2 linked regions of the Rhizobium sp. N324 genome follow. The protein of the gene in region 2 interacts with the protein of the main gene of each other region in a pairwise test. Links are inferred from orthologs where the notes say so. Each region holds a gene or a part of one and is shown on either strand. Other genes may lie near its edges.

Region 1 (2,861 bases), 4.2 Mb from region 2 along the record:
CAGCGTTTTCCGGTCGCCGTCGGCATAGGCCATGACGATCATCTCGTAAGCCATGCGGGCGCCGTTCAGAAACTCCTTCGGGCTGAAGGCGGGATCGGCCTTGTTCAGCGCCCGCAGCGATTCGTTGAGCGGCGTTCCAGGTGCGGCGAAGGCATCGATGGCAGCGAAACGATCCTCATCCTCGCTCGTCGAATCGCGGCGCGGCAGGGTCACGACCTTGCCGGCATCGGCGGCTTCGGCCGGAGCCGCATCCCGCGGCGTATAGAGATCGCGCGGCGGCTTCTCATTTCCTGTGCGGCGCCCCAGCACGGAGCGGAGCTGAAAAAAAATCAGCACAGCCGCCACCAGGAAAAATAATGTGATGAAGTCGTTCGAACTCATATCGTATCGCAGCCGCCGTTAACATCTCTGATTTGTACTCCCATATAGTCTGCCTATACAGATGATTCAAATGATGGCTGGCATCTTCGCCGGCGCCAAGAGGAGACCGGCAAGCCCGGGACATGACGACCATGGGTTTTTCGATCCTGCCAGCTTTCATTCTGCTGCTGCCGCTCGCCGAAATTGCCGGTTTCGTCGTCGTCGGCCGGGCAATCGGATTGTGGCTGACGCTGGCGCTCGTCATGCTGGGCTTCGTTCTCGGGGTCGGTCTGCTGCGCCGGCAGGGCATCGGTATTTTGCGCCGCATGTCGAGCGAGGGACGAAACGGGGTTATGCCGGGGCGCGAGTTGCTGCGGCCGGCGATGAACGTCATCGCCTCGCTGCTGCTGATCATTCCCGGCTTCCTCACCGACATCATCGCGATCCTCATTCTCATCCCGCCGGTGCGCGAACTCGTCTGGCGGGCGATCGCCAAACGCTTCGTCGTCGTCAATGCCAAGGGCGGCTATTCTGCCGGCCCGCAACCCGATTTCCGCGACCGCAGGCCGAACTCGAAGGTGGTCGATCTCGACGATGAGGACTATCATAGGGAGCCGGACCGCAACTCGCCATGGTCGGGCAAACATCTCGGCGATTGAGGCGCTGCGGCCGATCAACGGCGCCAAGCGCCCAGGGTTGTAAGCCCTTCCCTGAAATGTTAGATGGCGGCACCATTCCCATGCCCCTCGAGGAAAAGCCAATGGCAGACGATAACAACAGCAACGGTGCGGCCAGCCCCACCCTCTCGATCCTTGCGCAATATACCAAGGATCTCTCCTTCGAAAATCCGGGCGCGCCGCGTTCGCTGCAGGCCCGCGACAAGGCGCCGACGATCAACATCAATGTGAACGTCAACGCCAACCCGCTTTCGGATACGGATTTCGATGTCGTGCTGTCGCTGAATGCCGAAGCCAAGGACGGCGACAAGACGGTTTTCCATGCCGAACTCACCTATGGCGGCGTCTTCCGCGTTGCTGGTTTCCCGCAGGAACACATGCTGCCGGTTCTCTTCATCGAGTGCCCGCGCATGCTTTTCCCCTTCGCCCGTCAGATCATCGCCGACGTGACCCGCAACGGCGGTTTCCCACCGCTGATGATCGACCCGATCGATTTCACCCAGATGTTCGCCCAGCGCGTTGCCGAAGAACAGGCGCGCGCCAAGGTCCAGGCCGTTCCGAACTGAGCGGATGTTTTTCTCTGAGATGCGGATGCCCGGGCAAGTCCCGGGCATTTTCAATTGAGGCCGGTTTTAATTCAAATTGGCGTATTTCGCCCAGATGCCTTTTTCGCCGAGCTTGGCGACGAGCGCCTCATGCGCCTGCGCCTCGGACTGGCTGAGACGAGGGGCAAGCGGGCGGGGCCGCTCGAGCACGGAGGCGATCACCACGTCGTCTTCCTCCGCCCCGTCGCCGCGACCGTTCTGAGCCGATGTAGCGGTCATACTCAGGCCGAATGCGGCCTGCCTGCCGCCGATCATCTCGATATAGACCTCGGCGAGCAGTTCGGAGTCGAGCAGCGCGCCGTGTTTGGTGCGGTGCGAATTGTCGATGCCGTAGCGCCGGCATAGCGCGTCGAGCGAATTCGGCCCCATCGGATGTTTGCGGCGCGCCATCGACAGCGTATCGATCACCTTTTCCGGCAGGATCGGTGGCAAACCGATCCGCGCCAGTTCGGCATTGATGAAGCCCATATCGAAGGTGGCGTTGTGGGCGATCCACTTGGCATCGCCGAAGAAGGCAAGGATTTCTTCGGCAACCTCCGCGAAAGGCTTCTTGTCCTTCAGGAATTCATCGGTGATACCGTGCACGGCGAGTGCATCCGGATGAACCTTCTGATCGCCGGGATTGATGAAGATATGGATCACGTTGCCGGTGGGGAAATGGTTGAAGAGCTCGATGCCGCCGATTTCGATGATGCGGTCGGCGCGGTTGTCGAGGCCGGTGGTTTCCGTATCGAAGATGATCTCACGCATTCCGGAAATCTCCCTTGGCAATCCGTATTTTCAGGTCGGCGATAATCTCGAGCACCCGTTCCTTGGTCTCGGCGAGACTGCGGCTGCTGTCGATCAGATAATCCGCCCTGCGCCGTTTTTCCGTGTCCGGTGTCTGGCGTGATAGAATCATCTCGAATTTTTCCTCGGTCATGCCTTCGCGCGCAAGCACCCTCTCTCGCTGAATCTGTGGACCGGCACTGACGACGACGACGACATCCACTCTTTCCCAGGCGCCGGTTTCGAAGAGCAGCGGAATATCGAGGACGACCATCTCGGCGCCGGCGGCGCGCTGCCGCTTCAGAAAGCCCGTCTCGCGTTTGCGAACCAGCGGATGGACGATCGCTTCGAGGCGTTTGAAGCCGTCGGGATCAAGCGCCAGCTGACGGCCGAGTTCATGGCGGTCGACGGTTCCGTCCTTCATCGTGCCGGGAAAGGCGGCATCCACCAG
Region 2 (3,389 bases):
GCGCACGGCCGCCGATCGGGCGCAGACCCGCGGGCAGCATCTTTTCCGCTGTTTCTATGACCGCCATGATGAACACGCAAAACTCTGAAGGTCAGGCAAATCGTCCCGAAGTCTTGACAGAACAGGGTTAAGAAACGGTTCCGGATCGGGCTTGTCACCGACGCTGATAGTGCGGTTTTCCAGCGCGGTCGCGGAAAAGAAAATGCCGCCCGAAGGCGGCATTTTCACGATCTTTGCGGCTTGCCTCAGACCTGCTCGAAGGCGCCGTGGCAATGCTTGTATTTCTTGCCGGAACCGCAGGGGCAGATCTCGTTGCGGCCGATTTTGCCCCAGGTGGCCGGGTCATCCGGATTGCGATTCTCCGGCGAAACGATGACTTCCGATGCCTGGTAGACCGCCGGGGCGAAATCGTCCTCGCCGGTGGTCGGATCGAGGTGATGGGCCTGCATCAGCGGCGGCTCCGGTTCGGCCGGCGCCTGCTGCACGAGTTCGACGCGCATCAGCTGGGCGGTGACGGCCTCACGCAGATTGTTGAGGAGGCCGGTGAACAGCTCGAAGGCTTCCGACTTGTATTCCTGCAGCGGATCGCGCTGAGCATAGCCGCGGAAGCCGATGACCGAGCGCAGATGGTCGAGATTGACGATGTGCTCGCGCCAGAGATGATCGAGCGTCTGCATGACGATCGAGCGTTCGACATAATGCATGATGTCGTCGCCGAATCGCTCGGCCTTTTCGGTGAAGGCGGCGTTGGTGGCTTGCGTCAGGCGCTCGCGGATATCGTCTTCGCCGATGCCTTCTTCCTTCACCCAGTCCTCGATCGGCAGATCGAGATTGAGGATGTTCAAGGCACCGGTCTTCAGGCCGGCGGCATCCCATTGCTCGGCGTAGGCGCGCTCGGGGATATGCTTTTCGACCAGATCCTCGATCACCTCACGGCGCATGTCGGAAACGGTCTCGGAAATATTGGTCGATTCCATCAGTTCGAGGCGCTGCTCGAAGATCACCTTGCGCTGATCGTTGAGAACGTCGTCATACTTCAGGAGGTTCTTGCGGATATCGAAATTTCGGGCTTCGACCTTCTTCTGGGCGCGCTCCAGGGCCTTGTTGATCCAGGGATGGACGATCGCCTCGCCCTCCTTGAGGCCGAGCTTGGTTAGCATGCTGTCCATGCGGTCGGAGCCGAAGATGCGCATCAGGTCGTCCTGAAGCGAGAGGTAGAATTTCGAGCGGCCGGGGTCGCCCTGACGGCCGGAACGGCCTCGCAGCTGGTTGTCGATGCGGCGGCTTTCATGGCGTTCGGTGGCGATGACGTAGAGACCGCCGGCGGCAAGCGCCTTCTGCTTGAGTTCCTTGATCTCCTCGACGATTGCCTGGATCCGGGCTTCCCGTTCCGGACCGGCTTCGACTTCGCCGAGTTCGCGCTCGATGCGCATGTCGAGGTTGCCGCCGAGCTGGATGTCGGTACCGCGGCCGGCCATATTGGTGGCGATGGTGATGGCCCCCGGCACGCCGGCCTGGGCGACGATATAGGCTTCCTGCTCATGATAGCGGGCGTTCAGCACCTGGAAGTCGTCGAAGCCCTGCTTGCGCAGGCGCTCGGCGAGCAGTTCGGATTTTTCGATCGAGGTGGTGCCGACCAGCACCGGCTGGCCGCGTTTATGGGCGTCGAGGATCTCCTCGATGATCGCCTTGAACTTTTCGTCGAAGGTCCGGTAAACCTCGTCGTCCTCGTCGAGGCGCTTGATCGGTAGGTTGGTCGGGACCTCGATGACGTCGAGATTGTAGATATTGGCGAATTCTTCCGCTTCCGTCTGCGCCGTACCGGTCATGCCGGCGAGCTTGGCGTACATGCGGAAATAATTCTGGAAGGTGATCGAGGCCAGCGTCTGGTTTTCCGGCTGGATCTGAACCTTTTCCTTGGCTTCGAGCGCCTGGTGCTGGCCTTCCGAATAACGGCGGCCCGGCATCATGCGGCCGGTGAACTCGTCGATGATGACGACTTCGTCATTGCGGACGATATAGTCCTTGTCGCGCTGGAAGAGCTTGTGGGCCTTCAGCGCGTTGTTGACGTGGTGGACGATCGCGACGTTCTCGATGTCGTAGAGCGCATTGCCCTTCAAGAGTCCGGCCTGGCGGAGCAGGTTTTCCAGCTTCTCGGTGCCCTCTTCGGAGAAGTTGGCCGAGCGCTGCTTCTCGTCGATTTCGTAATCGCTGGGGACGAGCAGCGGAATGAAGGCGTCGATCGTATTGTAGAGTTCGGAGCGGTCGTCGAGCGGACCGGAGATGATCAGCGGCGTGCGCGCCTCATCGACGAGGATTGAGTCCACTTCGTCGACGATCGCGAAGTTGTGGCCGCGCTGGACCATCTGGTTCTTCTCGTACTTCATGTTATCGCGCAGATAATCGAAGCCGAGTTCGTTGTTGGTGGCGTAGGTGATGTCGCAGGCATAGGCCGCGTGGCGTTCCTCGTCCGACAGGCCGTGGACGATGACGCCGGTGGTCATGCCGAGGAAGCCGTAGACGCGACCCATGGTCGCGGCATCGCGCTGGGCGAGGTAATCGTTGACGGTGACGACGTGCACGCCCTTGCCGGAAAGCGCGTTCAGGTAGACCGGCAGGGTCGCGACGAGGGTCTTGCCTTCGCCGGTCTTCATCTCGGCAATCGCATTCGAATGCAGGATCATGCCGCCGACCAGCTGTACGTCAAAAGGCCGCAGGCCGAGAACGCGGCGCGAGGCTTCGCGCACGACCGCGAAGGCCGGGATCAGGATGTCGTCGAGCGTCTTGCCCTCGGCGAGCAAAGCGCGAAACTCGACGGTCTTTGCCGCCAGCTGCTCGTCCGTCAGGGCCTTGGTCTTCTCTTCGATAGAGTTGATGGCAGCGACGTTCGGCTGGAAGGACCGCACGCGGCGGTCATTGGAGGACCCAAATAACTTGCGGGCTATACCGCCAAAGCTGACCATATGACTGGTCCTTTCTCAATATTCTTCCCCGGCGTTTGTTGTTCGCGGCCCAGCCGAAAATCAGGCGCGCGGCTAAAACGCCCGGAAACTGTTCTGGACGCGAGGTTGCGTGACAGATAAGAGGGGGGTCGAATGATGTCAACGGATTTGGCGGATACAGAAAGGCCACAATCCGGTGTTGATGGCTATTTTGAGCCGATTCAGGCGATGCTGAAAGCGGCGATGTAACTGTGAAGGGTATTTCATGTTGAGCACCAACAAACTTGCCGTTCTGGCGTTTGCAACTTTTGTTGCGCTCCAGGCCCCGGCCTATGCCGATGACGCCGTCATCGCCAAGGTCGGCAATCTGGAGATTCACCAGTCGGAACTCGACCTTGCCGTCGCCAATCTCGACCCGCAGCTGGCGCAGCTTCCCGACGATCAGAA

Evidence for each region. The genes of interacting proteins can lie anywhere in the genome.
Region 1: the proteins of secA (region 2) and secB interact in binary tests that used the Escherichia coli proteins (3 or more experiments, as listed by UniProt). The link is inferred for Rhizobium sp. N324 from one-to-one orthologs.

The regions. Positions count from the first base shown.
Region 1 is NZ_CP013630.1:2,912-5,772, reverse strand. The notes cover bases 80-2,861. They hold secB (protein-export chaperone SecB), read left to right. Parts: upstream 80-1,120; coding sequence 1,121-1,603; downstream 1,604-2,861. Other genes in these bases: coaE (dephospho-CoA kinase), read right to left, coding at 2,385-2,861; dnaQ (DNA polymerase III subunit epsilon), read right to left, coding at 1,670-2,392; AMK05_RS00040 (FxsA family protein), read left to right, coding at 513-1,019; AMK05_RS00045 (Tim44/TimA family putative adaptor protein), read right to left, coding at 80-381. Outside these bases: more of AMK05_RS00045, read right to left, coding at 1-79. UniProt on the Escherichia coli protein: One of the proteins required for the normal export of some preproteins out of the cell cytoplasm. It is a molecular chaperone that binds to a subset of precursor proteins, maintaining them in a translocation-competent state.
Region 2 is NZ_CP013630.1:4,220,084-4,223,472, reverse strand. The notes cover bases 46-3,355. They hold secA (preprotein translocase subunit SecA), read right to left. Parts: upstream 2,964-3,355; coding sequence 246-2,963; downstream 46-245. Other genes in these bases: AMK05_RS20275 (peptidylprolyl isomerase), read left to right, coding at 3,208-3,355; AMK05_RS20285 (lipopolysaccharide biosynthesis protein), read right to left, coding at 46-67. In the rest of the region: more of AMK05_RS20285, read right to left, coding at 1-45; more of AMK05_RS20275, read left to right, coding at 3,356-3,389. UniProt on the Escherichia coli protein: Required for protein export, interacts with the SecYEG preprotein conducting channel.